Acuticoccus sediminis: one gene and its partner. The main gene of each other region encodes a partner of the protein of the gene in region 2 in a complex. Links are inferred from orthologs where the notes say so. Each region holds a gene or a part of one and is shown on either strand. Other genes may lie near its edges. The genes, in order: carB and carA.

What was found.
Region 1: the proteins of carA (region 2) and carB are in contact, whole or in part, in a solved structure (PDB 1KEE), measured with the Escherichia coli proteins. The link is inferred for Acuticoccus sediminis from one-to-one orthologs.

Annotation. Positions count from the first base shown.
Region 1 is NZ_QHHQ01000007.1:163,944-179,166, forward strand. Bases 10,421-14,344 are described here. They hold carB (carbamoyl-phosphate synthase large subunit), read right to left. Parts: upstream 13,945-14,344; coding sequence 10,621-13,944; downstream 10,421-10,620. Other genes in these bases: greA (transcription elongation factor GreA), read right to left, coding at 10,421-10,516; DLJ53_RS26590 (helix-turn-helix domain-containing protein), read right to left, coding at 14,038-14,331. Outside these bases: DLJ53_RS26545 (N-acetylmuramoyl-L-alanine amidase), read left to right, coding at 1-869; DLJ53_RS26550 (penicillin-binding protein 1A), read left to right, coding at 1,118-3,568; DLJ53_RS26555 (hypothetical protein), read left to right, coding at 3,875-4,540; DLJ53_RS26560 (nitroreductase family protein), read right to left, coding at 4,533-5,363; DLJ53_RS26565 (pentapeptide repeat-containing protein), read left to right, coding at 5,619-6,434; DLJ53_RS26570 (DUF6694 family lipoprotein), read right to left, coding at 6,902-7,747; energy-dependent translational throttle protein EttA, read right to left, coding at 7,862-9,514; more of greA, read right to left, coding at 10,043-10,420; ypfJ (KPN_02809 family neutral zinc metallopeptidase), read left to right, coding at 14,687-15,223. UniProt on the Escherichia coli protein: Large subunit of the glutamine-dependent carbamoyl phosphate synthetase (CPSase).
Region 2 is NZ_QHHQ01000001.1:68,043-82,172, reverse strand. The notes cover bases 6,427-9,257. They hold carA (glutamine-hydrolyzing carbamoyl-phosphate synthase small subunit), read right to left. Parts: upstream 8,518-9,257; coding sequence 7,336-8,517; downstream 6,427-7,335. Other genes in these bases: DLJ53_RS00250 (GatB/YqeY domain-containing protein), read left to right, coding at 8,830-9,257; DLJ53_RS00260 (GNAT family N-acetyltransferase), read right to left, coding at 6,842-7,339; DLJ53_RS00265 (mandelate racemase/muconate lactonizing enzyme family protein), read right to left, coding at 6,427-6,713. Also shown: DLJ53_RS00295 (dihydroorotate dehydrogenase), read left to right, coding at 1-109; pyrC (dihydroorotase), read left to right, coding at 124-1,191; DLJ53_RS00285 (orotate phosphoribosyltransferase), read left to right, coding at 1,192-1,887; DLJ53_RS00280 (helix-turn-helix domain-containing protein), read right to left, coding at 2,101-3,558; aceA (isocitrate lyase), read left to right, coding at 3,725-5,035; DLJ53_RS00270 (hypothetical protein), read left to right, coding at 5,102-5,461; more of DLJ53_RS00265, read right to left, coding at 5,553-6,426; more of DLJ53_RS00250, read left to right, coding at 9,258-9,285; DLJ53_RS00245 (aminotransferase), read right to left, coding at 9,627-11,024; DLJ53_RS00240 (glycoside hydrolase family 15 protein), read right to left, coding at 11,196-13,022; DLJ53_RS00235 (glucose 1-dehydrogenase), read right to left, coding at 13,118-13,927; DLJ53_RS00230 (hypothetical protein), read left to right, coding at 14,115-14,130. UniProt on the Escherichia coli protein: Small subunit of the glutamine-dependent carbamoyl phosphate synthetase (CPSase).

The DNA of each region.
Region 1 (15,223 bases), on a different replicon or contig from region 2:
ACCTGCCGGCGATCGGCGGTCAGCCGGGGCGGCTGGTGTTCGACATCGAGCCGGTGGACGCGACCCGCTTCGGCTACGCCGCCGTGACCGCCAGCGCCGACGCCAGCGAGGCGCCGCACCAGGCCGTCCCGCACCCCGACGGGCGCGTCGTGGTGATCGACCCCGGCCACGGCGGGATCGACCCCGGCGCCTCCACCGCCGGCGGCGAGTTCGAGAAGGACCTCGTCCTCGCCTTCGCCAGGCGCCTCGAGACGCGGCTCTCCACCATCCCGGGCCTCACGGTGCGGCTCACCCGGTCGGACGACACGTTCCTGTCGCTGTCGCGGCGCATCAAGCTGGCGCGCGCCTTCGGGGCCGACCTCTTCATCTCGCTGCACGCCGACGCCGCGCCGCAGGACTACGTCCACGGCGCGACCGTCTACACCCTCTCCGAGCGGCCGTCCGACGCGCAGGCCGCCGAGCTCGCCGCGCGCGAGAACCTCGCCGATTCCGTCTCGGGCGCGATCGAGCCGAACCACCAGGAGGAGGTGTCCGGCATCCTCGCCGACCTCCTGCGCCGCGAGACCAAGGCCTTTTCCCACACCTTTGCGGAGCGACTCATCGGCGCACTCTCGGCGACGATGGACATGAACTCCAACCCCCACCGCTCCGCCCGCTTTCGCGTCCTGATGGCGCACGACATCCCCTCGGTGCTGTTCGAGCTCGGCTATCTCACCAACGAGAGCGACGCCGAGCGCCTCCTCAGCGACGACTGGCAGGAGGAGATCGCCGCATCAGTTGCCGCCGCGGTCGCCGACTTCTTCGACCTCGATCCGCCCATCGGCGCGGAGTGGCTGGCGCAGGGGACGACACGCGACCGCGTGCAGTAGGAAGACACGGCAACAGTTGATGAACAAAACTGTTGCAATTTTAGCGTCAGTATCCTTTCGCCACTCATGCATTTCCGCGCTTTCACATTGAAGCGCTTGTGATTCCAGCCTGCGCTGGGGTAGGCGATAGCGGCAGGGACCTCGCCACCTCGTGCACGCCAATTTCTTCGTCGCAATCGTGGCGACACGAGACCGCGGCGGCTGTATTGTGCCGCGCTGCGAGGCCCATGTTCCGGAGGCGCGTCACTGTGTTTAGGTTTTTCGTTAGCTTCGTTGGCTTCCTGTTCTCGCTCGGCTCCGTGCTCGGGCTGCTCGCGGCTGCGGGTGTCGGCATCTATATCGCCCAGATCTCCGACACGCTCCCCAGCGTGAACGTGCTGCGCAACTACGAGCCGGAAGTCATGACCCGCATCCACGCGGACGATGGTTCGCTGGTCGCCGAATACGCCGAAAAACGCCGCCTCTTCCTGCCCATCCAGGCGATCCCCGTCCGCATCCGCAACGCCTTCCTGTCCGCCGAGGACTCCTCGTTCTACGAGCACGCCGGCGTCGACCCGCAGGCGATCTTCCGCGCCCTCGTCACGAACCTGCGCAATCGCGGCACCGACTCGCGCCCCGTCGGTGCGTCGACCATCACCCAGCAGGTCGCCAAGAACTTCCTCCTGACCAACGAGGTGTCCTACGAGCGCAAGGTGAAGGAGGCGATCCTGTCGCTGCGCATCGAGGCGGCGTTCTCCAAGGACGAGATCCTCGAACGCTACCTCAACGAGATCTATCTCGGCCTCGGCGCCTACGGCGTCGCCGCCGCCTCGCTGGTCTATTTCGACAAGTCCGTCCACGAGCTGACGCTGGCCGAGACGGCCTACCTCGCCGCGCTCCCCAAGGCGCCGAACAACTACCACCCGTTCCGCCACGCCGACCGCGCCATCGAGCGTCGCAACTGGGTGCTCGACCGCATGATGCTGGACGGCGCCGCCAGCCCGGAGGAGGTCCGCAAGGCGAAGGCCGAGCCGCTGCGCGTCGTGCCGCGTGAGCGCCAGCGCACCCTGCCGGGCTCGGAGTACTTCGCCGAGGAGGTCCGCCGCGAGCTGGTCGCCATGTACGGCAGCAAGACCCTCTACGAGGGCGGCCTGTCGGTCCGCACCTCGCTCGACCCGCAGATGCAGGTGATGGCGCGCAACGCGCTGATGTCCGGCCTCCTCAAGATCGACAAGGAGCGCGGCTCCTGGCGCGGCCCGATCAAGACGCTCGAGCTCGAGCCCGGCGAGGACTGGGGGCCGAAGATCGGCACTGTCGACGGGCTCTACGACGTTCCCGAGTGGAAGGTCGCCGTCGTGCTGAGCGTCAGCGGCAACGAGGCGATCCTCGGCCTGCAGCCGCCGCGCGACGTCTGGGGCTCGCTGACCACCGAGCGCGAGCAGGTGTCGCTGACGACGTCCGGCGTGCCGTGGAGCCGCGTGAGGGCCGGCGGCAGCACAGGGCGGTTGTCCAACGTCCTGAAGCGGGGCGACGCCATCTACGTCGAGAAGGTCGACGGCACGTGGACCTTGCGGCAGGTGCCGGCGATCCAGGGCGCGCTCCTCGCCATGGACCCGCACACCGGCCGCGTGAAGGCGCTCGTCGGCGGCTTCTCCTACTCCTACTCCGAGTTCAACCGCGCCACCCAGGCGCTGCGCCAGCCGGGCTCGTCCTTCAAGCCGTTCGTCTACGCGGCGGCGCTGGACAACGGCTACACGCCATCGTCCATCATCCTCGACGCGCCGATCGAGATCGTCGTCGGCCGCGAGGTGTGGCGGCCGAAGAACTACGGCGGCAAGTCCGCCGGTCCGTCGACGCTGCGCTCGGGCGTCGAGCGTTCGCGCAACCTCATGACGGTGCGTCTCGCCAAGGACATGGGCATGCCCCTCGTCGCCGAGTATGCCGAGCGCTTCGGCATCTACGACGACCTCGGCAAGTACCTGCCGATGGCGCTCGGCGCGGGCGAGACGACCGTGATGCGCCTCGTCGGCGCCTACTCGATCATCGCCAACGGCGGGCAGCGGATCCAGCCGACGCTGATCGACCGTATCCAGGACCGGCACGGTCGCACCGTCTTCAAGCACGACCAGCGCCGCTGCGACGAGTGCAACGCGCTGGCCTGGCGCGACCAGCCGGCCCCCGAGGTGATCGACGAGCGCGAGTACGTCCTCGACCCGATGACCGCCTACCAGATCACCTCGATCATGGAAGGCGTCGTCCAGCGCGGCACGGCCACCCGCATCCAGGCGCTCGGCCGTCCGGTCGCCGGCAAGACCGGCACCACCAACGAGGAGAAGGACGCCTGGTTCGTCGGCTTCACGCCGGACCTCGTGGCCGGCGTCTTCATCGGCTACGACGAGCCCAAGCCGATGGGCCGCGGCGCCACCGGCGGCCACATGGCCGCGCCGATCTTCCTCGACTTCATGCAGCACGCCGTCGACGGGACCCCGGTCGTGGACTTCCGCGTCCCCGAGGGCATCAAGCTGATCCCGGTCGACCGCGTCAGCGGCCGCCAGACCTCCGGGTCCGGCCCGAACGTGATCCTCGAGGCGTTCAAGCCCGGCACCGCGCCCGGCGACACCTTCTCGATCATCGGCCTCAACGACAACCAGCCCTCGCGGCGCCGCATCACCCGGGAGTCGGAGCGCGCGGTCCTGTCGGGCACCGGCGGGCTCTACTAGCGGCCCGGCACCCATCGCGAGACGGTCGAGGCCGGTCCAGTCCCTGGGCCGGCCTTTTCGTTTCCGGCGCCGCCCGCTGCGACACGGTCGGGCGTGGCGCGACGTCGCGGATCCCTGCGCGGGCATCCCCCTCGCGGAACCGCGGGACCGCGGTGCTTCACGCGGACTTGAAGTGCGAAGATGCGTCGGTTCTCGCGCCGGACGGCCCGGATCGCGTCCCGTGGCGGGGGGGGCGGCGGGGAGGAGGGGATCCCTTGGGTTGCTTGCCCTTGGCTCCGGCGCTGTTGTAGCAGGGCGGGTGCAATCATGCCCGGGGGGCTCGCCATCACATACGCCGGTCGTCACGCCAAAGGGGCGCGTCGCGTTGCTCCGGGCCGCAGTGTTTCCGCGGCCGCCGACCGCCCGACCAGTCCGCCGCTCGCCAAGCGCGCGCTCCGACTTGCGCTGGCCCTCTGCCTGGGCCTCGCGGTCTTCGTCTCGTGCATCCTCGCGATCTCGGTCGCACATGCCGACGACAAGCCCTCGCTCTGGCGCAGCCTCGACGCCGAGGACCTGCGCCAGCGCTTCGTGGGCAGCACCATCGAAGGGGTCTACTCCGACGGGGAAGCGTTCAGCGAGGAGCTGAAGGCCGACATGACCACCTTCTACCGTGACCAGGACGAGGCCACGGACGGGCAGTACGAGCTGAAGGGCGAATTCATCTGCTTCGCCTACCCGGTGCCGATCGACACGGGATGCTTCCGCGTCTGGCAGCGGTCCGCCAACTGCTACGACATGTATATCGCCGAGGATCAGGGCTTCCCGTCCGTCGGGCTCTACCAGCGCATGGTCGGAACCGGCTGGGACTCGCGCTTCTGGCGATCGGACGAGGCGCCGACATGCCCGGGCGAACAGCTCGCCCGCGCGCCGGCGGCGGCCCCGCACCAGATGGCGCGGGCTCCCGCTCCGGCGAGGGGCGGTCCCGCTACTTGAGCGGGAAGCCGAGCTGCATGAGCTGCTCGCGCAGGAGGTGGCGCCCGCTCAGCGACGCGGGCCCCGCCACGCGGCGGCCCGCGTGCATGGACCAGGCGTTCCGCTCCATCCCCTGCGCCTTGTAGAAGCGCGACGACTCCACGTCGTAGGCCTCCACGGCCGGCTGGGCGGCGTCGGCGTCGTACGTCTCGCGGTGCAGGACGCCGGACTGGCGGATCCGCGGCTTCACCGACGCCGGCCGGTCCGGGTCCGGGTAGCCGACGCACATTCCGAACACCGCCATCGTGCGCTGCGGCAGGTTGAGGAGCTTGGCGACCTCCAGCGGCTTGTTGCGCATCGCCCCGATGTAGACGATGCCGAGCCCCAGCGATTCGGCCGCCAGCGTGGCGTTCTGCGCCGCCAGCGCCGCGTCGATGGCGGCGACGAGGAACATCTCGAAGTAGTCGACCCCCTCGGCGGTGACGCCCTGCCGCGCGGCGGCGTCGTAGAGCCGGCGCAGGTCGGCGATCCAGACCATCTGCAGCGGTGCCACGCGGATGTGGGCCTGGTTGGCGGCGTAGGCAGAGAGGGCGTTGCGCCTCTCCTGGTCCTCGACGGCGACGACGCTCCAGGTCTGGAGGTTCGAGGATGTCGACGCGGACTGCGCGGCGGCCACGAGCGCCTCGACAGTGCCCTCGGGCAGCGGCTTGTCGATGTAGGAGCGGACGGACCGGTGGCTCAGCAACGCGTCGGGCAGTGCGGCGATCCGCTGCGGTGTCGCTGCCGACCCGTATCGCTCCCTCAGGAGCGCTCCAAGCGTGTCGCTTTCGGCCACATCGTCCATCGGCTCGTCCTTTCGGCTGGTCCGTCGTCCATCCGTCTTCGCACTTTGCCGCCCGGTTTGGATAGACGCTGCATGCATGGGTCGGCGCTCCGCCGCGCGCTGCCGGCATCGCCGGCGACCGCGGCGCGCCATCCTGACGCAATGTGGGCGCTATAATGGCTGTGCGACAGATCACATACGGACGTTCCGTCAGTCCGATGACATTGTTTCGCGCGGAAATGGCGCGATATGTCCATAAAGTCAGGGAGGCGACGGATGATGGGTCGACTGGGTTTGGTCTTTCTGCTCGTGACCTGGGCGGGCAGCGCCTGGGCCACCTCGCAGCAGAAGATCGTGGAGGCGAAGGGCTGTCCGGACTGCCGCCTGGTGCTGGGAAGCTTGCGCGGCCTCGACGTCCCGGACGCCAACTTCCGTGGCGCCAACTTCCGCGAAGCGGACATGAAGGGCGTGGTTCTCCCGCGCGCCGACTTCCGCGACGTCTCGATGGAGCGGACCGAGATGGAGAAGGCGGACGTCACCGACGCCAACTTCACCGAAGCCTCGATGCGTGACATCGACATGGAAAAGTCGAAGGTCGCCGGCGCGAACTTTTCCGAGGCGGACCTGCGCGACGCCGACCTCGAGGAGGTGGACGGCACCGGCGCCCGCTTCGTCGACGCGGACATGCGCGGCGCCACCTTCCGCCGCGCGATCCTGGCGGGCGCCAACTTCACCGACGGTCATCTCGAGCGGGCGGACATGGAGCGCATCATCGCCCGGGGCGTGGTGTTCCGTGACGCGCGGATGGACTACGTGGACCTCGACCGGGCGGACCTGTCGGGGGCCGACCTCAGCGGGGCGCACCTCAAGTCGGCGCGGTTCAGCAGCACCAACCTCTCCGGCGCCCGCCTCGTCGGCGCCAACCTCGACGATGCGCTCCTGCGCCGCACGAACTTCTCCGGCGCGGACCTCACGGACGTGAAGGGGCTGTCGCAGGAGGACCTCTCCCTTGCCTGCGGCGATTCCAAGACGGTCCTGCCCTCGGGCCTGAAGATCCGCCGCTGCTCCGCCGACGACCAGGACGACGACTGACCTTCGAGGGATCCTCCCGGGCTCGCCCCTGCAGCGGGCGAGCGAGGCCCATGCCGAGCGCCGGCCCAATGCACCGGCCCAATGCACCGGCCCAATACCCGCCGCCTCGGCTGCCGTCGACGATCGATCGTCGACGCTGACTGTGCGCCCGGCGCCTGTTGACTGCTCACCTCGGGGGCGGATCATTTCTCCCGGCCCACCGGCCCACCGGCCCACCGGCCCACCGGCCCACCGGCCCACCGGCCCACCGGCCCACCGGCCCACCGGCCCACCGGCCCACCGGCCCACCGGCCCACCGGCCCACCGGCCCACCGGCCCACCGGCCCACCGGCCCACCGGACTACTCGCCCGAGGGGCTGTCAGCCCGGCCCGGCGGCCTCCCGCTTTGTCCAGCCGTAGCCTCCCGTTCCCGCCGTACGGTCTCTGGCGGGTTGGCCTCGCCAGCCGGCGGCCGGTGGGAGGCTTGTTCAGTGCATGGCGGTCAGGATCGCCTCGCGTTCGGCCTTCAGGTTGCCGATGAGGCCGCGCATTTCGTCGAGGCGCTCCACTTCCGTCGGAATCAGCGGGGTGTCGTGGGAGTCGCGGACGTTGACGAGGGTGAGGTCGAGCTCGGCGTCCGTCGCGTCGCGCAGGGCGTCCTGCGACCAGGCGCCGAAGGTGTTGGCGAGGAGCTTCAGCTGCTGGGACTCGCCGGGCTCCAGGCCGCCCGGGAAGGTGTAGCTGAAGGTGCCGTGGGCCCAGGGGATCTCCCGTCCCGGCGACTGGAGATTGCCCAGGAGGTTGATCCGCTTCAGCGCGATCGGGCTGTTGTTGACGATGGTGAACTCGATCACCGCCCGCTCCTTCAGCCCGTTGTCGCGCCAGTAGTAGCGGGGGGTGCTGATGGCGATGGTGCGCAGCAGCATGTTGGCGGCGACGGCGTAGCCGGCCCACCGCTCGATCTCGCCGTTGAGGCGCGTCAGCTCGCCCTCGATCGACGTCAGCTTGTAGGTCCGCGCGGCGGAGATGATCTCGTCCGCCGTCAGCCCGTCCACCCGGCGGCGCAACTTGGCGACGAGGGCGTCGGGGTCACGGGCGAGGGCGGAGAGGCTGGCGTCCCGCTCGGCCGCGGGGAACGTGCCGCTGTCCTGAAAGGAGAGGGTGAAGAGGGCGTCGCCGAACGCTTCGGCACGCAGGGGCGACAGCTCACCGCGCATCTGCGCGACGCTGTTCCTGAAGCTGGCACCGTCGCTCGCGTCGAGGGTCGAGCCTTGGTCGAAGCAACCCGAGAGCCCGAGGGTCGCGGCCATCGGCAGACAGAGAATTCGCCACATACGATCCATCCTGTCGCTGTGGCGAGCAACGTAACGCAATACACCCTAGGGATGCAATATTGATATTTTGCACCCCTAGGTATTTTGTCGGCCGCGGGAGCGGCCGGAGCGTCGTCAGCGCGTCAGGCGCTTGTACTTGACGCGGCGCGGGACGATCGCGTCCGGGCCGAGGCGGCGCTTCTTGTCCTCTTCGTAGTCGGCGAAGTTGCCCTCGAACCATTCGACGTGGCTGTCGCCCTCGAAGGCCAGGATGTGCGTCGCCAGGCGGTCCAGGAAGAAGCGATCGTGGCTGATGACCACGGCGCAGCCGGCGAAATCCTCCAGCGCATCCTCGAGCGCGGCCAGCGTCTCGGTGTCGAGGTCGTTGGTCGGCTCGTCGAGCAGGATGACGTTGGCGCCGGACTTCAGCATCTTCGCGAGGTGGACGCGGTTGCGCTGGCCGCCCGAGAGGTTGCCGACCTTCTGCTGCTGGTCGCCGCCCTTGAAGTTGAAGGCGCCGACGTAGGCGCGGCTCTGCATCTCGCGCTTGCCGAGCGTGATGACGTCGTTGCCGCCCGAGATCTCCTCCCAGACGGTCTTCTTGCCGTCGAGGTCGTCGCGCGACTGGTCAACGTAGCCGAGCTTGACCGTCTCGCCGACCTCGATCGAGCCGGTGTCGGGCTCCTCCTGGCCGGTGATCATGCGGAAGAGGGTCGACTTGCCGGCGCCGTTCGCGCCGATGATGCCGACGATACCACCCGGCGGCAGCGAGAAGTCGAGGTCGTCGATCAACACGCGGTCACCGTAGGACTTCTTCAGCCCCTTCACGTCGATGACGTTGCCGCCGAGACGCGGGCCGGCCGGGATGATGATCTGCGCGTCGGAGGACTGGGTGCGCGCCTCGTTGCGCTTGAGCAGCTCGTCATAGGCCTGGATACGGGCCTTCGACTTGGTCTGCCGCGCCTTCGGGGACGACTGGATCCACTCGCGCTCGCGCTCCAGCGCCCGCTTCTCGGCGGACGATTCGCGCTTCTCCTGGTCCATCCGCTTCACCTTCTTCTCGAGGTAAGCGGTGTAGTTGCCCTCGTAGGGGATGCCGCGGCCGCGGTCGAGCTCGAGGATCCAGCCCGTCACGTTGTCGAGGAAGTAGCGGTCGTGGGTGACGATCAGGATCGCGCCCGGGTACTCGCGCAGGTGGTTCTCGAGCCAGGCGACCGTCTCGGCGTCGAGGTGGTTGGTCGGCTCGTCGAGCAGGATGAGCTCGGGCTGGGCCAGCAGCAGACGGCACAGCGCCACGCGGCGCTTCTCACCGCCGGAGAGGGTCGCGACGTCGGCGTCGTCGGGGGGGCAGCGCAGCGCGTCCATCGCCTGGTCGATCTGGCTGTCGAGGTCCCAGAGGTTCTGGCTGTCGATCTCGTCCTGGAGCGCGGCCATCTCGTCGGCCGTCTCCTCGGAATACTCCATGGCGAGCTCGTTGTAGCGGTCGAGCTTGGCCTTCTTCCCGGCGACGCCCTCCATGACGTTCTCGCGCACGGACTTCGTCTCGTCGAGCTGGGGCTCCTGCGGCAGGTAGCCGACCTTGGCGCCGTCGGCGACCCAGGCTTCGCCCGTAAACTCCTTGTCGACCCCGGCCATGATCTTGAGCAGCGTCGACTTGCCCGAGCCGTTGGGGCCGAGCACGCCGATCTTCGCGTCCGGGTAGAACTGGAGGTGGATGTTGTCGAGGACCTTCTTGTTTCCGTAGGCCTTCGACAAGCCCTGCATATGGTAGATGAACTGCCGTGCCATGCGGTGGCGATATCCTGCGCGCTGTTGGAAAGGCGGGGGCGGACCCGCAAGGGGTGCCCGTGTCGTTGGGTCTCTACACGGTTTTGGCCGTCGCGTTAATGGCCTCGCACGCGCCGCGTGCATCGCGGGGGCATGCCCGCGCCGAAGGCAGCGGTGCCACGAACTCGCCGTCAGAAGAGGTGTGTAGCGCCACTCAGATGGGGCGGAGGAGCCCGGTCTCCAAGACCGTCATCCCGTCGCGGGCCGTTTCGGGCCCCCGAAACGTCCGCCGCCCCCGTTGGAGGTCCCGGTCGTATGCCGCGCGGGACAGCCGCTGCCGGGGCGGCGCCCTGGATCGGCGGGGAAGGGGCTCGGGAGGATGCGGCGGCCGGCGCTCGCGGCCGGCCGAGCCGAAGAGGCGGGTCCTATCGCGCCTCGGGACGGCTGCTCACGGGGCGGTCGCCCGCGAGCAGCGCGACGGACCGGGCCGCCGGAGGGGGTCCGTTCGCAAGGTCCTCGTATGCAAGGGCGCAGCGAGCCGGTGGCGGTTCAGTTGAACCGGACCTCGGTGATCTCGTAGGCGCGAGCGCCGCCGGGGGCGGTCACTTCGACGGAGTCGCCGACGGTCTTGCCGATCAGAGCGCGCGCGATGGGCGAAGAAATCGAGATTCGTCCGGCCTTCACGTCCGCCTCGACGTCGCCGACGATCTGGTACTTCTTCTCCTGCTCGGTGTCCTCGTCGACCAGGGTGACGAAGGCGCCGAATTTCACGGTCGAGCCCGACAGCTTCTTGACGTCGATCACCTCGGCGCGCGAGAGCATGTCCTCGAGCTCGGTGATGCGGCCTTCGTTGTGGCTCTGGGCTTCCTTGGCCGCATGGTATTCAGCATTTTCGGAGAGATCGCCGTGCGCACGCGCCTCGGCGATGTCCTGAATGATTTTCGGACGATCCTCCGACGTGCGGCGCTTCAGCTCGGTTTCCAACGACGCATACCCCTGCGCCGTCATTGGGATCTTTTCCATCGTCATTCGAACTTTCTTCGTAACGCCGCTCGCTTCCGAGCGAAGTGGGTCAGTTTCCAACAGACTGTGACGAAAATGCAAGTGCGGAAGCGTTCCGCCGGACGTCAAACGTCCAGCGAAGCGTTCACGTAGGACTGCATCGGCCGAACCTCAAGTTCCTGACGGCCCTGCAAGGCAATCCCTTCCGCCGCGGCAAGTGCACCCGCGAGTGTAGTATAATACGGCACGCGGTGGGACAGGGCAGCACGGCGCATCGACTTGGAATCGTTCAAGGACTGCGGCCCCTCTGCAGTGTTCAGGACCAACTTGATCGACCCGTTCTTGATGGCGTCGACGATGTGGGGCCGCCCCTCGGACACCTTGTTAACGCGCTCGCAGGCGATCCCGTTCGCTTCGAGGTCGCGCTGCGTGCCGGAGGTCGCCACCAGCGTGAACCCGGCCTCGGCGAGGCGCTTGGCGGCGCCGCGGATCGAGGCCTTGTCCGAATCGCGCACCGACAGGAACACCTTGCCCGCGGAGGGGAGGGCGTTTCCGGCCGCCATCTGGCTCTTCACGAACGCGGCCGCGAAGGAGTGGTCGATGCCCATGACCTCGCCGGTGGACTTCATCTCCGGGCCGAGCACGGTGTCGACCTCGGGGAAGCGCGAGAACGGGAACACCGCCTCCTTGACCGAGACGTGGTCGAGCGGCCGGGAGACGAGGTTGAACGTCGACAGACGCTCGCCCGCCATCACGCGCGCGGCGATCTTGGCGATCGGCACGCCGATGGTCTTGGCGACGAAGGGCACCGTCCGCGACGCGCGGGGGTTCACCTCGAGGATGTAGATCTGCCCGCCCTTCACCGCGAACTGCACGTTCATCAGGCCGACGACGCCGAGCGCGAGGGCGAGGGCCGAGGTCTGCGCCCGAAGCTGCTCGACGATCTGGTCGGGCAGGGTGCGGGGCGGCAGCGAGCAGGCCGAGTCGCCTGAGTGGATACCCGCTTCCTCGATGTGCTCCATCACGCCGCAGACGAAGACGTCCTCGCCGTCCGACAGCGCGTCGACGTCCACCTCGACCGCGCGGTCGAGGTACTTGTCGAAGAGCAGCGGGTTCTTGCCGAGCAGCATGTTGATCTGCCCGGTCTTGTCGTTCGGGTACTTGGCGCGGACGTGCGGCGGGACGAGGTTCGACAGCGCGTTGAAGAGGTACTTGTCGAGCCCCTCTTCGTCGCGGATGACCTCCATCGCCCGGCCGCCCAGCACGTAGGACGGACGCACGACGAGCGGCATGCCGACCTCGGTCGCGATCAGCCGCGCCTGCTCCACGGAGTGGGCGATCCCGTTGTCCGGCTGCTTCAGGCGCAGGCGGTGCAGCAGCTTCTGGAACCGGTCGCGGTCCTCGGCGAGGTCGATGGCGTCGACCGGGGTGCCGAGGATCGTGTGGCCGGCGTCGACCAGACCCTGGGCCAGGCCGAGCGGCGTCTGCCCGCCGAACTGCACGATGACGCCCATCAGCCGGCCGGCCGACTTCTCGACCGCGAGGATCTCGAGGACGTCCTCCAGCGACAGCGGCTCGAAGTAGAGGCGGTCGGAGGTGTCGAAGTCCGTCGAGACGGTCTCCGGGTTGCAGTTGACCATGATGGTCTCGACGCCCGCGTCCGACAGCGCGTAGCAGGCGTGGCAGCAGCAATAGTCGAACTCGATGCCCTGGCCGATCCGGTTCGGACCGCCGCCCAGGATCACGACCTTGTTGCGGTTCGAGGGGGCCGCCTCGTTCTGCGGCACGCCGGCGAACTCGGTCTCGTAGGTCGAGTACATGTAGGCCGTCGGCGCGGCGAACTCGGCCGCGCACGTGTCGATCCGCTTGTAGACCGGGCGCACGCCGAGCCGCTCGCGGTGGCCGCGGACCTGGTCGTCGGTCATGCCGGCGAGGGTGGCGAGGCGCTGGTCGGAGAAGCCGGCCGCCTTCAGCTTGCGCATCAGGCCCGTCGTCAGCGGCAGGCCGTGCTTGCGCACCTTCTCCTCGAGCGCGACGATCCCGGCGATCTCCTCCAGGAACCACTTGTCGATGCGGCTGTGCTCGTAGATCTGGTCGATCGTGAAGCCGCGCCGCATCGCCTCGGCGACCTTGAGGATCCGGTCCGGCCGCGGCACGCCGATGCCGGCACGGATCGCCTGGTTCTCCTCGCCCGGGACGAGACCCTCGAACTCGGCGTCGTCGAAGCCGGACAGTCCCGTCTCGAGGCCGCGCAGCGCCTTCTGCATCGACTCCTGGAAGGTGCGGCCGATCGCCATCACCTCGCCGACGGAGCGCATCGAAGTGGTCAGCGTCGTGTTGGCGCCGGGGAACTTCTCGAACGTGAAGCGCGGGACCTTGACGACGACGTAGTCGATGGTCGGCTCGAACGAGGCAGGCATCGCGCCCTTGGTGATGTCGTTGGCGAGCTCGTCGAGCGTGTAGCCGACGGCGAGCTTGGCCGCGACGCGCGCGATCGGGAAGCCCGTCGCCTTCGAGGCCAGCGCCGAGGAGCGGGACACGCGCGGGTTCATCTCGATGACGAGCATGCGGCCGTCGTCGGGGTTCACCGCGAACTGCACGTTGGAGCCGCCGGTCTCGACGCCGATCTTGCGCAGCACCGCGATCGAGGCGGTCCGCATGCGCTGATATTCCTTGTCCGTCAGCGTCAGCGCCGGGGCGACGGTGATGGAATCGCCGGTGTGGACGCCCATGGGGTCCACGTTCTCGATCGAGCAGATGATGATGCAGTTGTCCGCCTTGTCGCGGACCACCTCCATCTCGAACTCCTTCCAGCCGAGGACGGACTCCTCGATCAGGACCTCGGTCGTCGGCGAGGCGTCGAGGCCGCGCTCGACGATGTCGATGAACTCCTCGCGGTTGTAGGCGATGCCGCCGCCGGTGCCGGCGAGCGTGAACGAGGGGCGGATGATCGCCGGCAGGCCGACGACCTCGAGCGCCGCGAAGGCCTCCGCCAGGGTGTGCGCGATCTCCGAGCGCGGCGATTCGAGGCCGATCTCGTTCATCGCGACCTTGAAGTCGTCGCGGTCCTCGGCGGTGCGGATCGCCGTCGCGTTGGCGCCGATCATCTCGACGCCGTACTTCTCGAGAACGCCCGAGTCGTAGAGCGCCAGCGCGCAGTTGAGTGCGGTCTGGCCGCCCATCGTCGGCAGCAGCGCGTCCGGCCGCTCCTTGGCGATGATCTTCTCGACCACGTCGGGCGTGATCGGCTCGATGTAGGTGGCGTCGGCGAGCTCGGGGTCCGTCATGATCGTCGCTGGATTGGAATTGACCAGGACGACTCGGAACCCTTCCTCCTTGAGCGCTTTGACGGCTTGCGTGCCCGAGTAGTCGAACTCGCATGCTTGGCCGATGACGATCGGACCAGCGCCAATGATGAGGATGGAGGAAAGGTCGGTGCGTTTCGGCATTGAGGGACCGGCGACAGCTTCAGACTGTTGTTGGCTGGAAAGACGGCCCGCTATAGAGCGTTCGCACGCTCGGCGCAAAGTGTAGCGAGACGATCAATCGTCGTCGTCGTCGTCGACGTCGGAAATTGCACCGTCCATTTCGGGCGAGGGTGCCCCTTCCGGCGGGGCCGAGGACCATTCCACGGTGTGTCCGTCGAACTCTTCCACACCGCAGGCGATCGCATAGCAGGCCAGACGGACGGTCTTGGGGATCTCGACGCTCTTTCCGTCGCGGTCGCCGCGCTCATAGTACTGAATCATGCGCCGTTTCAGGCCCAGACGGTCGGCAAGCTCCTTCTGCTTCCACTTGTTCGCCTTCCGCCAGGCGCGGAACTGTTCAGGCGTCATGCGACATCCTCGTCAAAAAGACGCACCTCGTGCGTCTTCTCCCTATCGATATGCGCACGAAGCGCGCGCACTCAGTGCCATAAGCGCACTGAGTACGGGAGACCTAACCGCGAAAATGTTGGCGCGCCACCCCTCCTGACGTCGACCTCGATCGGCAAAGACAGGATGCAGGTATGCCAAATCGCCTCATGGCGTGCCATCCACAACGACGTGCCGGCACCGGGGAAACCGGCGGCGGCACCGGACGATGGCAACCTCATCGCCTTTCGCGGCGTTCATGTCGGGCCGGGTGCATAGTTTCGGGTGAACAGTCCGTCCGGCTGCTGTAATATATTTTTCCGCCGGAGGACGATCGATGCGTTGGGAAGGCCGCCGACAGAGCGATAATTTCGAGGACCGCCGTGGCAGCGGGGGCCCTGTCTTCCGCCGAGGCGGCTTTCCGGGAGGGGGCCGGATCCGGATCCCCACCGGCGGCGGCGTGAAGAAGGCCGGCGGCGGGTCGATCCTCCTCTTCATCATCGTCGCGGTGGGGCTGTGGATCTTCGTCGGGATCAACCCGCTGCAGCTCCTCGAGATGATCGCCCGCGGCGACCAGGGCGGCGTTGTCTCCCAGCAGGCGCCCGAGCGGAGCCCGCAGCAGCAGGCCCAGGACGGCGAGACCGTCGGCTTCCTGCGCGTCGTGCTCGCCGAGACCGAGGACACCTGGGGCAAGATCTTCACGAACTCCGGCATCCAGTACAAGCCGACGACGCTCGTCGCCTACGCCGGCGCGACGCCGACGGGGTGCGGCTTCGGCGCGGCGGCGGCGGGGCCGTTCTACTGCCCGAACGACCAGAAGGTTTACGTCGACCTCTCCTTCTTCGACCTCCTCGCCAAGCGCCTCGGCGCACCG
Region 2 (14,130 bases):
CTCGGCGACCTTCACGCGCCCGCTCGCCATGATCCATCTCATCGACGCCATCGCCACGCACTGCACAACCAAGGGCATCGCCGCGCGCGACCTCACCCGCCGCGCCTGATCCGCAACAGAGCCATGACCGACACCATCACCCTGCGCCGCCCCGACGACTTCCACCTGCACCTGCGCGACGGTGCCATCCTGGAGGCCGTCGCCCGGGGCTCGCTGGACTTCGCCCGCGCGATCATCATGCCGAACCTGGTCCCCCCGGTGGTCGACGCCGCGATGGTGCGGTCCTACCGCGACCGCATCATGACCGCGGTCGAGAAGAGCGTGCCCGGCGCCGAGTTCGGCCCGCTGATGACGCTCTACCTCACCGACGACACGACGCCGGCCACCATCGACGAGGTCGCGGGCCTCTGCACCGCGGCGAAGCTCTACCCCGCGCATGCGACGACCAACTCGGCCTCCGGCGTCAACGACATCGACGGCCTGACCCCCGTGCTGGAGCGGATGGCCGAGCGCGGCATCGTCCTGTGCATCCACGGCGAGGTCACCGACCACGAGGTGGACATCTTCGACCGCGAGGCCGTGTTCCTGGAGCGCGTCCTCGCGCCGATGCGCGAGCGCGTGCCGGAGCTGAAGATCGTGTTGGAGCACGTCTCCACCCGCACCGCCATCGACTTCGTCAAGGCGGCGGGCAACATGGGCGCCACGATCACCGCCCACCACCTCGTCATCGACCGCAACGACCTCCTCGCCGGCGGCATCCGCCCGCACAACTACTGCCTCCCCATCGTCAAGCGCCGGGAGGACCGCGAGGCGCTGGTCGCCGCGGCGACCGGCGACAACCCCGCCTTCTTCTTCGGCTCCGACAGCGCGCCGCACACCGACCCCCGCAAGCTCGGCCCCTGCGGCGCGGCGGGCTGCTTCACCGCTCCGCTCGCCCTCGCGATCCTCGCCCACCTGTTCGAGGCCGCGGGCGCGCTGGACAGGCTGGAGGAGTTCGTCTCCCTGCGCGGGGCCGCCTTCTACGGCCTGCCGCCGAACCCCGGCACGGTCACGCTGACGCGCGGCGCGCCGGTCCCGCTCGATCCGATCGACACCGCCGACGGGCCGATCACCCTCTTCAACCCCGGCTTCGAGGTGACCTGGCGCGTGGAGAACTCGCCGGCCCTCGACGTCCAAGAGAAAGTCTTCTGAATGACCGCCGCCACCATCCTGCCCCGCGAGGACGTCGCGCGCATCACCGCCCGCGCTCTCCTGGAGGTGGAGGCCGTCCATCTGCGCCCCTCCGAGCCCTTCACCTACACCTCCGGCCTGAAGTCGCCCGTCTACGTCGACTGCCGCAAGCTCATCGGCTACCCGCGCCTGCGCGCCACGCTCATGCAGCTCGGGGTCGGCTCTCTCGCCCGTGACGTCGGCCTCGAGCGCTTCGACGCCGTCGCCGGCGGCGAGACGGCGGGCATTCCGTTCGCGGCCTGGATGGCGGACCTGATGGGCCTGCCCATGCAGTACGTTCGCAAGGCGCCCAAGGGGTTCGGCCGCGGCGCCCAGATCGAAGGCGCCTTCCGCGACGGTCAGCGGACGCTGCTGGTCGAGGATCTCGCCACCGACGGCGGCAGCAAGGTCCGCTTCGCCGAGGCGCTGCGCACGGCGGGCGCCGAGGTCGCCCACTGCTTCGTGATCTTCCACCACGACATCTTCCCCAACTCCGGCGATGCGCTGGGCAAGCATGGCGTGACGCTCCACGCCCTCGCCCGCTGGAGCGACGTCATGAAGGTCGCCCACGACGACAAGGCCCTCGACACCGCGGCCCTCCGTGAGGTGGAGAACTTCCTCGGCGCACCGCTCGCCTGGAGCGCGGCCCACGGCGGGATCGACACGCTGGAGGTCTGACCCCTTCGCACCTCGGCCGCGACGCCGCGAAAACGCCCTGCCCGGAAGGCGGGGCGTCCCCATCCTCGAGTCCGCCGACTTCGGCTGCGTCGATGCCCGGTTCGCGCGCCGCTCGCCCCTCGTCCGCACCCCGCCGCCGCGCGTCGGGTGCCCGCCTGCGCATGCCGTCGCGGACACTCCCCGGCTGCGCCGAGGCGGCCATGCGGTCCGGGTTCAGTCCTTCACGAAGTGGTACGGGGTGACCGAGCGTCGCGTCGGGTCCACCACCAGACGGCCCGTCAGCGGCGGGAAGGCGCGCCAGTTGCAGTTCTCGCGCGGGCAGAGCCGACAGTTGACGCCGATCGGCGACGCCGTGGCCACGAGGCCCTTGGCGCTGACGTCGAGACCGTCCGCATAGACCAGCCGGCTCGCGTGCGTCACCTCGGCGCCGAGCCCCACCACCAGCTCCTGGCCCGGGTTGTGCGCGCCGACGCTCGCCCGCTCCGTGGTCCGGCCCACGGTGACGAAGCTCTGCCCCTCCGGCAGCGAGACGAGGTCCACGACAATCCGCCCCGGCGTGCGGAACGCCTCGTAGAGGCGCCAGCGCGGGCACGTGCCGCCCGACCGCGCGAACGGGAAGACGCCGCCGCCGAAGCGTTTCGAGATGTTGCCCGCCCGGTCCACGCGGATCATGAAGAAGGGGATGCCCTTGGCGCCCGGCCGCCGCAGCGTCGTCAGGCGGTGCGCCACCTGCTCGAACGAGGCGCCGAAGCGCGAGGCGAGGACCTCGACGTCGTAGCGAAGCCGCTCCGCTGCCTCGAGGAAGCGGTCGTAGGGGAACATGATCGCGCCCGCGAGGTAGTTGCTCAGCGTCAGCCGCAGGATTCCGCGCGAGGAGTCGGAGGTGCAGCGCGGGTCGTTCGACATCGCGCGGATCAGTTCCCCCGCCTCGAGCTGGCCGACGAGATGCGCCACCTGGAAGGTGCGGCTCGTCGGGCCGAGCAGCTCCGACAGCATCAGCCGGTTGCGGTGGCGGTCGAAGCGGCGCAGCAGGCCGTGCATCACGTCGTAGGGCATGATCACCGTGTCGACGTTGTGCGCGTCCTTCAGGTGGTTGACGAGGCTCGTCGTCAGCACCTGCGGCAGGTCGAGCCGCATCCTGGCCCGGGCGGCGAAGTCCACGGCCACCTGTTCCAGCTCCGGGAAGTAGTTGTCGCGCGCCTGCAGCGCCTCGCGCGTCTCCTCCACGGCGCTGCTGCCGAGGCCGGGGTGGGCGCGGTCGGCCGCCGACTCGGCGAGCGCCTCGGCGTCCTCCCGCGCGCCGCGCAGCCCCTCGTGGAGGCGCACCATCGCGTCCGCCACGCGCGGAAACATCTCCGCCATCTCCTGCAGCTCCTGCTGCGACAGGTCGGCGCCGGCAAGGTGCGGGTCCGCCGCGACCTCCTGCAGGCCGAGGAGCGTCGCGCCGTCGGTGGAGGGGGCGAGGGTGCGAACGTCGATGTCGTAGGCGTCGGCGAGGCGCAGGATGAGCTGCGCCGTCAGCGGCCGCTGGTTGCGCTCGATCAGCGTCAGGTAGCTCGCCGAGATCTCGAGCCCCTCCGCCATCTGCGCCTGGGTCAGCTTCAGCGAGCGGCGCAGCTTGCGGATCTGCGGCCCGAGAAAGAGCTTCCGCCTCGCCTCGATGTCGGACATGACAAACCTTACAACATTACATCATGTGTCGATCTTAACTGATACAACACAACCCTACCATAGCTCTGAGGCTCTGGACCTCAATGACAATTCGGCGTTTTTACAATGCAACTGCGCGCGTCGTAGCGCAGAGCCACACATCGCTGACTGTTTGTAGGAAGACGCCATGACCACCTTTGCCGATCTCGTTCCTTCCGCCCCCGATGGCCGCTTCGACGGGATCAACCGCGCGTACACCCCCGAGGAGGTCATGCGCCTCCGCGGTTCCGTCGAGATCAAGTATTCGCTGGCCGAGCGCGGCGCGAACCGCCTCTGGCGCGACCTTCACGAACTCGACTACGTGAACTCGCTCGGCGCGGTGACCGGCAACCAGGCGGTGCAGCAGGTCCGCGCGGGCCTCAAGGCGATCTACCTCTCCGGTTGGCAGGTCGCCGCCGACGGCAACACGGCCGCGCAGACCTACCCGGATCAGTCGCTCTACCCGGCCAACGCCGGACCCGAGCTCGCCAAGCGCATCAACCGCGCCCTGCAGCGCGCCGACCAGATCGAGCATGCCGAGGGCGGCGCAAGGATCGACTGGTTCGCGCCCATCGTCGCGGACGCTGAGGCCGGCTTCGGTGGCCCGCTCAACTGCTACGAGATCATGAAGGCGTACATCGAGGCGGGTGCCGCCGGCGTCCACTTCGAGGACCAGCTCGCCTCGGAGAAGAAGTGCGGCCACCTCGGCGGCAAGGTGCTCATCCCGACGAAGGCGCACGAGCGCAACCTCTCCGCGGCGCGTCTCGCGGCGGACGTCGCCGGCGTGCCGACCTTCATCATGGCCCGCACCGACGCCGAATCGGCCCGCCTCATCACGTCGGACATCGACGAGCGCGACCACGAGTTCATCGACTTCGACGCCGGGCGCACGCCGGAGGGCTTCTATCGCCTGAAGGCCGGCATGGGCCTCGAGCACTGCATCAAGCGCGGCCTCGCCTTCGCCGACAAGGCCGACCTCCTCTGGTGGGAGACGTCCAAGCCTGACCTCGAGGGGGCGCGCAAGTTCGCCGAGGCGCTCCACAGGGAGTTCCCGGGCAAGATGCTGGCCTACAACTGCTCGCCGTCGTTCAACTGGCTGGCGAACATCGACAGGCAGACCATCGAGACGTTCCAGCGCGAGATCGCGGCGATGGGCTACAAGTTCCAGTTCGTCACGCTCGCCGGCTTCCACGCCATCAACTACTCGATGTTCGAGCTGGCGCGCGGCTACGCAAAGCGGGGCATGGGCGCCTACTCCGAGCTGCAGCAGGCCGAGTTCGCGGCCGAGGCCGACGGCTACACCGCGACGCGCCACCAGCGCGAGGCGGGCACCGGCTACTTCGACCTCGTGTCGATGACCCTCTCGGGCGGTCAGTCGTCGACCACCGCCATGGGCGAGTCCACCGAGTCCGATCAGTTCAAAGACGAGGGTCACGCCCTCCGGACCGCCGCCGAATAACCGGCGCGGTCGGCGAGGCGCCGCGCCGTCTCGCCCCCCAGCATCCATCGAAAGGACCCTAGTCCGATGAACGTCATCGCCAAGAACCTGACCGCCGAGACCCCCGTCGACGCCATCCGTACCCTGCCGCGCAGCGTCACCGGCTTCCACGTCGTCATCGAGACCGACATGGACCTTGAGGACATCCGCGCCTCGCTGGAAGGTCTCGCCGAACGCTCCGCCTTCTACCTTCAGAGCGTCGAGGAATGCTGCCGCGGGACCGCCGACAAGGGCCGCGAGCTGTGCGCCGAATTCACGCTCGCCGCGTCCAACGGCACCGTGGGCGATCCGCAGATCTTCGCACTGCTGCGCGAGATCGCCGGCCGCCACCGCTGGAACCAGATGCAGAAGCGCATCGCCCACGCGCCGCGCGGCACGCGCATCTGACGTCCGTTCCGTTCTGTCTCGCTCTGATCCGACCGAACTGGCCGCCGCTTATGCCGGCGGCCTTTTTTCGTGCCGGGTGTCCGGGTGGCGGCTAGCGGAGGCGGTAGCGCTCCAGCACCTCCGGGTCCGGCACGACGCCGTGGCCGGGCCGGTCGGGAATCGCGGCGCGGCCGGTCGCAGCCACGCTTTCCGTGACGCCGAGCCCTTCCAGTGGCAGGTCGGTCATGAAGGCGTTGTGGGTGGTGTCGTACTCGAGCATCGGCTCGTCGGGATGGAGCCCGCCGGGGAGCGGCGGCTGCGCGGCGAGGAGCTGCAGGTTCGCCGCGACCGAGACCGCGGAACCCCAGACGTGGTTGACGACCGGCACCATGTGCGTCTGGCACAGGGTCAGCACCTTCATGAACTCGGAGATGCCGCCGAGGCCGCATACCTCCGGCTGCGCGATGGACACGCACCGCTTCTCGAGGAGGGCGCGCCAGCCCCAGCGCGTGAACTCCGCCTCGCCGCCGGCGATGTTGACCGAGAGGCCGGCGCGCAGCTCCCGGTAGCCGTCGAGGTCCTCCGGCGCGACCGGCTCCTCGAACCAGTAGACGCCGAGCTGCTCCAGCGCTCGTCCCACCGCGAAGGCCTGGGTGACGTGGTAGGCGTGGTTGGCGTCCACCATCAGCCGGGTCTCGTCGCGCAGCGCGCCGCGGACCGCCTCCACCAGGCGGATATCCTGCGCGACGCCGAGGCCGATCTTCATCTTGGTGGCGGTGAAGCCGGCGGCCTCGATGGCGGCGGCCTCCTCGGCGAAGCGGGCGGGCAGGTCGGTCGTGTCCGGGCGCAGCATCATGCCGTAGCCGTAGACCGGGACGCTCTCGCGGAAGCGTCCGCCGAGCATGGTCGCGATCGACTGTCCCGTAGCCTTTCCGGCGAGGTCCCAGAGCGCGATGTCCACGCCGGAGAGCGCCTGCAGCGGCATGCCCTTCTGCCCGTGGTCGCGCAGCCGGTTGTAGACCTCGTGCCAGAGCACCTCCCGGTCCATCGGGTTGCGGCCGACGATGAGCGGGGCGATCACCTGCTCGACGATGGTCTGGTTGGCGATGGCGACCGGGCCGGGGCCGAAGCACTCGCCCCAGCCGGTGATGCCCTCGTCGGTCGAGACCTCGACCAGATGCGCCGACCGTCGGTCGTACATCTGCTGCGAGTAGCCGAGCGTTTCAGGCAGTTGGTAGCCGAGCCGGTGGCTGCGGACGGCGGTGATCTTCATGGCGTCTCCTCTCGCCCGTTCTGTCGCGGGCGCAAGGGAGACGGCGCACCGCGGGGCCCGCCGCTGTCAAGTGCGCGGCGTGTGCGGGTGCGGCGCGGGCGGGGTCTCGCCCCGGTCCGCGCGGCGTGTCAGACGGGGCGTTCCATCATCCGGACCGTCTTGCCGGCGCTCTCGTTGAAGCGGTCGAGGAGGACGTTGAAGCCCATCGCCGCGTGGAAGGCCATCGACCCCGGGTTCGGCGGCTCGACGTTGACTTCGGCGCACACGCGCGGCCGGCCGAGCGACTGGGTGCGGGCGAACGTGTCCATGTAGAGGGCGCGGCCGACGCCGAGGCCGCGGGCCTCCGGCGCCACGACGACGCGGTCGACGTAGAGGAAGGTGTCGAACTGCCCGCTGAACCAGCGGTAGTTCGCGCTGTCGTACGGCCGGCCCTCGGGGATGGTGAGGACCAGGCCGGAGACGGCGCCCGCGGTTCGCGTGATCCGCAGCGCGCCCATGGCGGCGATCGCCGCCATTTCGTCCGGCGTCAGCGCGTTGACGTTGGGGACCGCGGCGTTGTTGAGCGCCGCGATCGCCTCGAGGTCCGCCGCGAGGGCGTCCTCGACCATCACGAGCGGGCCGCTCACAGGGCGGTCTGCGCCTTTTCTTCGGCGATCATCGCGAAGAAGCGGTCGAACAGGTTGTAGCTGTCGTGCGGGCCGGGCGACGCCTCGGGGTGGTACTGCACCGAGAAGACCGGGCGGTCGGTCATCGCGAGGCCGCAGTTCGAGCCGTCGAACAGCGAGCGGTGTGTCTCGCGCGCGTTCTTCGGCAGCGTCGCCGCATCCACCGTGAAGCCGTGGTTCATGGACACGATCGAGACCGCGCCGGTGTCGATGTCGAGCACCGGGTGGTTCGCGCCGTGATGGCCGTGGCGCATCTTCTTCGTCTTGGCGCCGATGGCGTGGCCGAGGAGCTGATGGCCGAGGCAGATGCCGAAGGTCGGCAGGCGCCGGTCGATGAGCGTCTTCAGCGTCTCGCCGACGATCTTCCCCGTCGCGCCCGGGTCGCCGGGGCCGTTGGAGAGGAAGAGACCGTCAGGGTCGAGCGCGAGGATTTCTTCCGCCGTCGCGTTCGCCGGGACCACGGTCACATTGGCGCCGCGCTCCGCGAGGAGGCGCAGGATGTTGCCCTTGATGCCGTAATCGAGCGCGACGATGCGCGGCCCGTCGCCCTTGATCTCGCCGTAGAAGCCCGGCCAGGTCCATGCGCCGCCGTGCCAGGGCGCGGCGTGGCGGGTCGACACCGTGGTGGCGATCTCCGCGCCGGCCATGTCCGGGGCCTTTCGCGCCATCTCGACGAGGGCCGGCTCGTCGAACACGCCCTCCGGGTTGTGGGCGATCACGGCGTTGACCATGCCGCCTTCGCGGATATGCGACGTCAGCGCGCGGGTATCGACGCCGGTGATCGCGACGATGCCGCGCTTCTCCAGCCAGGCGTCGAAGCCTTCGCGGGCGCGCCAGCTCTGCGGCCGCGTGATAGCCGCGCGCAGGACGCAACCCTGCGCTGCGCTCCGCGCCTCCTCCGCAACCGTCTCGATATCGTCGTCATTGGCGCCGACGTTACCTATATGGGGGAAGGTGAAGGTGACGATCTGCCCGGCGTACGACGGATCGGTCAGGATCTCCTGATACCCCGTCATTGCCGTATTGAAGCACACTTCGCCGACCGCCGTCCCGACGGCGCCTGCTCCCATGCCGCGCAACACGAGCCCGTCGGCCAATGCGAGACATGCCGTAGGCTTCGGTTCGACCCAACCGTCCATCCACACTTTTCCCTGTTCTGGTTCCACAGGATGTAAACGTGACGGGATCGGTTGAACACCCCGGCATTTCGGGCGTTAACCATATGTAAGGGTCGGAAAGGTGAACACGCGGTAAGGTAGGCTTGGCAAATTGGGAAAATTCGCCATTTTAGTCAGCCGCACGACAGGAAGACATGGCAGCGATGCGTGAAGGTCGCAGTGCTGCGCGAACGATCGGCGCAATTGTAAGGAACCAGTTGCGTGCTTGGCGCTGATGTTCAAGGGTGTTAAGCGCCACAGAACGCGCAGCGACCGTGTCAGCAGGGTGTGATCATGAACGTACGAGAACAACTGCAAGCCGCCGTAAAAGAAGCCGCTCATCACGATGAGCGGCGACGACTTTGTACGCTGCGCCTGATGCAGGCGGCCATTCGTGACCGCGACCAGGCGCACTGTGTCGGCAACGGCGAGAAGATCACGCAGGCGGAGATCGCCGCGCTCCTCGCCAAGATGATCAAGCAGCGCGAGGAGCAGATCGTGGCGGACCGCAAGGCCGGCGATCTGGAAACCGTTCGGCAGACCAAGGCGGAGATCGAGACGATCCGCGAGTTTATGCCGCCGCTGATGGACGAACCGACCCTCCGGAGCGCCTGTGCGCAGGTGGTCAACGACATCGGCGCAGCGGGCCTGCGCGACGTCGGGCGGACGATTACCGCGCTCAAGAAACGCTATCCGGACCAACTCGACATCGGCCGGGCCAGCAACCTGGTGAAGGGTATGCTGCGCTAGCACAGCGCGGTTCTATTGGATCACGCGGACGACGTGATCGGCTACAACCGCGTCCCTTCGGCCTTCGGGTCACCCCGATCCAGCCGACCGGCACGGATCCAGGCATCCGAGCATCGCCCACATGGCCTTCGCCCTCCGCCGCATGCCGGCGGCGGTCGACGCATTTGCCGCCGGCCCTGCCGCGGAGGCAAGGCCTCGCGGTGCGGCGGGCTGCCGGATCGGGAACGCGGGTTCCGCGCGGTCTCCATCTCGACGAGGGCGGCGGACCGTCCCTGCGCGGACTAGCCCCTGTGCGGAGTGTCCGCCCGGGCGGCAGGCCGCCGGGCGGACATGTTCTCGCGTCAGGCCTTCGCGGCGGCTGCGATCATGTCGCGCTTGGCGTCGATCGAGGCGGCCAGGTTATCCACCATCTCGTCCACATCCGCGCGGGTGATGATGAGCGGCGGCGACATCGCGAGCGCGTCGTTCATCATCGGACGCACAATAAGTCCGCGGCTCATTGCCTCGGCCGCGACCGCCTTGCCGACGCCCTTGGAGGGGTCGAACGTCTTGCGCGTCGCGGGGTCGGCGGAGAGCTCCACCGCGGCGATCATGCCGGCGCCGCGGATCTCGCCGACGTGCGGGTCGCCGGCGAAGCGCTGGCGCAGCTTCTCCTGCAGGTAGGCGCCGGTCTCGGCTGCGTTGTCGAAGAGCTTCTCGCGCTCCATGATGTCGAGGTTGGCGTTGGCCGCGGCGCAGGCGATCGGGTGCGCCGTGTAGGTGTAGCCATGGCCGAAGACGCCGAGGTGGGCCGACGCGTCGCGGATCGTCTCCCACACCTCTTCGCCGACCAGCACCGCCGAGAGCGGCTGGTAGCCGGAGGTGATGCCCTTCGCCACGGAGATCATGTCCGGCTCGAAGCCGAAGTAGTCGGCCCCGAACGGCGTGCCGAGGCGGCCGAAGCCGCAGATGACCTCGTCGGCGATGAAGAGAATGTCGTTGTCCTTCAGGACCTTGGAGACCTTCTCGAAATAGCCCTTCGGCGGGAAGACGACGCCGCCCGCACCCATCACCGGCTCGGCGATGAAGGCGGCGATGGTCTCGGCGCCTTCCCGCTCGATGGTGGTCTTCAGCTCCTCGACGAGGCGGTCGCAGAAGGCGTCCTCGGACTCGCCCGGCTGCTGCTCGTGGTAGTAGTGCGGGCAGGTGAGGCGGATGACCGGCAGCACCGGCAGGTCGAACGCGTCGTGGACGTAGGCGAGGCCCGTCAGCGACCCTGCCGCGACAGTGACGCCATGGTAGGCGCGGTTGCGGGCGAGGATCTTCTTCTTCTGCGGGCGCCCCTTCAGGTTGTTGTAATACCAGGCGATCTTGACCTGCGTGTCGTTGGCGTCCGAACCGGAGCAGCCGAACAGCACGCGGGCCATCCTGCCCGGGGCGAGGCGCTTCACCTTGTCGGCGGTGTAGATGCCGGGCTCGGTGCCCATCGCCGAGAACTGGTGGTAGTAGGGCAGCTTCTTGGCCTGCTCGAAGATCGCCTCGGCGATCTCGATCCGCCCGTAGCCGGCGTTGACGCACCAGAGTCCGGCGAGGCCGTCGAGGTAGACCTTGCCCTTGGCGTCCGTCAGCCGCGCGCCCTTGCCCTCGAGCATGACGGTCGGACCCGTCTCCAGCAGGCCCTTCGGCGACGTGAACGGATGCAGGACGTTCTCGCGCGCGAGGTCCTCGAGTGACTGGTTGTGGGCGGGACTGATGTCCATGACGGGTCTCCCTGGTGGCGCGACGGGGCTGGCGCGGCGAACGTGGTGCGGACGGGCAAGAGGGGCGCTGGCCGGGCTGGCGCGGCACTCCCTCGATGCGGACAGGCTGACCGCGCCGCCGGGGGTGCGATCGTCCCCACTCCTAGCATACGCGCGCCATGGCAGCGACGGTCAGAACGCCTCGCCGCCATTCGTAATCGCGCGATCGAGCGCGACGGCCGCACTGATCATCGCGAGGTGGGAGAGGGCCTGCGGCGTGTTGCCGAGGTGGCGGCCCATCGCGTCCACCTCCTCCGCGAAGAGCCCGGTCGGCGAGGCCATGGCGAGCATCTCCTCGAACCGCGTCTTCGCCTCCTCGACGCGGGCGGAGCGGGCGAGCGCCTCGATGTACCAGAAGGAGCAGGCGACGAAGGACCCTTCGGCGGGACCGTCGAGCCCTTCCTGCTCCTCCCCGATCGGTTCGTAGCGGCGCACGCGCGGGCCGAAGACCAGCCGCTTCTCGATCACGTGCAGGGTCGACTGGAACCGCTCCGACATCGTCGAGGTGTACTTCATCAGCGGCATCAGCAGCGCGGTCGCGTCGACCTTGTCGCCGCCCAGGGTCTGCGTATAGGCGCCGACCTTGGGGTTCCAGAACTGGGTCTCGATGGTGTCGACGATGCGCGAGCGGTTCTCGCGCCAGGCGGGGTTCTGCGGCAGGCCGGTGCGGTCGGCGAGGCGGATCGCCCGGTCGAGCGCCACCCACGACATGAGGTGCGCGTCGAGAAAGCGGGTGGGCTCGCCGCGCATCTCCCAGAAGCCGGAGCCGGGGTGGTGCCATGTGCTCGCCGCCGCGTCGACGAGGCGGCTGACGTCGCGCCAGAGCCGCTCGTCCATCGGCGCGATGAACTTCTGCGACAGGTAGAGCGTGTCGACGACCTCGCCGAAGATGTCGAGCTGGGTCTGCCGGTAGGCGGCGTTGCCGATGCGGACCGGCTGCGAGCCGCGGTGGCCGGAGAGGTGGTCGAGCGTGGTCTCGTCGAGGTTGGTGGTGCCGTCGACCCGGTACATCAGCGCGATCGTCTCGTGCTCGCGTTCCTCGATGCGGTCGCGGATCCAGGTGCGGTAGTTCTCCGCCTCGTCGTAGAAGCCGAGGCGCAGCATCGCGTAGATGGTGAACGCCGAGTCCCGCACCCAGCAGTAGCGGTAGTCCCAGTTGCGCTCGCCGCCGATGGCCTCGGGGAGGCCGAAGGTCGGGGCCGCGACGATGGCGCCGTGGCGGTCGGAGAACATCAGCTTCAGGGCGAGCGCGGAGCGCATCACCATGCCCTTCCACGGCCCGTCGTAGTCCGACTTCGCCGTCCAGCCCCGCCAGTAGTCGAGGGTCTCCTCCAGCGCGCGGTCGACGCCGCCGTCGTTGAGGAGGTGCTGCTTGGCGTCGTCCATCACGAGGACGAGAACCATACGCTCGCCCGCCCCGAGCCGGGCCGATGCGGTCGCCTCCACACCGTCCAGCGACAGCGGATGCGTCGCGGCGAGGCGCATCGGCAGGGTCACGCCACCGTCCTCGAAGACGATGTGGTCGCCGGACTTGTGCGCCGCGGTCGGGCCGCGGGCGTAGTCGAACGCCGGCTTGCAGGAGGCCGCGATCTCCGCCTCGCCCTCGAGGACCGTCGCGATGCGGACCAGCTGGTTGGCGTCGGCGGGGTCGCCGATCGGCATGAAGTCCGTCACCTCGACGACGGCGTCGTGCTTCTCGTAGCGGGTGACGAGGACGTTGGTGTTCTCGATGTAGCGCTGGACGCCGCGCCGCGCGAAGGTCGGGCGCAGCACGAAGCTGCCGGCGTTGCGGTCGAGCGCGGCGGCGAATATCGCGGGCGAGTCGAAGTGCGGGTAGCAGAAGAGCTCGACCGCGCCGTTGCAGCCGATCATCGCCACGGTCTCGAGGTTGCCGACCGCGGCGTAGTCCTCGATCGCCGGGAAGTCCGTGGCCGTCAGCTCGGCCGGGCGTGCATCCATGTTCGCGTCCTGGGGTCCTGTGCTGGGCGGCCGTGGCGGGGGCCGGGGAAGCGGGTCGGCGGCCGCTCCCTCGGAGCGGCGGAAGGGGGGACGGGTCAGCCGTTGTCGCGGAATTCGGGGTAGAGTTCCATGCCGCCGTCGATCACCATCGTGTTGCCGGTCATGTAGTCGGCGTAGTCGGAGGCCATCCATGCCGCCGCCTCGCCGATATCGTCCGGATGACCGATGCGGCCGTAGGGCATCAGCTTCATCAGCTCCTTCATCTGCGCCGGGTCCGACCAGACGGACTTGTTGATCGCGGTGGCGATCGCGCCGGGGGAGATGGCGTTGACGCGGATCTTCTCGACCGCCAGCTCCTGCGCCGCGCTCTTCATGAGGAGCGACAGGCCGCCCTTGGAGGCGGCGTAGTTGACGTGGCCCGCCCAGGGGATGACGTCGTGCACCGAGCTCATGGCGATGATCTTGCCGAGGGCGCGGGACTTTCGCATCCCCTGCCGGCGGAACTGGCGTACCGCCTCCTGCATGCACAGGAACGCGCCGGTGAGGTTGACGGCGATGACGGTGTCCCAGTCCTTGCGCGTCATCTCCGTGAACGTGGCGTCCATCTGCAGTCCGGCATTGGCGACGAGAATGTCGACCGTGCCGTAGGTCTCCACCGCTTTGGCGAACATCGCCTTGACGTCGTCCTCGCTGGAGACGTCGCCCTGGATGGGGAAGGCCTTGCCGCCGGCGTCCTCGCACAGGCGCACCGTTTCGGCCGCTCCGTCAGCGTCGTGGTAGAAGTTGACCGCGACGGAGGCGCCCCGCTTGGCGAGGGCGACGGAGCAGGCGCGGCCGAGCCCCGAGCTCGCGCCGGTCACCACGGCACTCTGGTCCGCAAGGTAGCGTTCGGGTGCCTCGCTCATAGGGCGTTCCTTTCCGTCGTGGCGATATGGGCTGCAACATGGGATCGTTGCGCAGGGATGACACGGGCACCGCACACGCGATCGTGCGGACTGCGCCCGAAGAATTTATTATGCGCTCGCCGAATTGGGGCCAGCTTTGCGTCGGGTGCAGTCAACGTGCCACGGCAAGGCAAAGGGAGTGCGAGCCATGACGATCGCCAGTT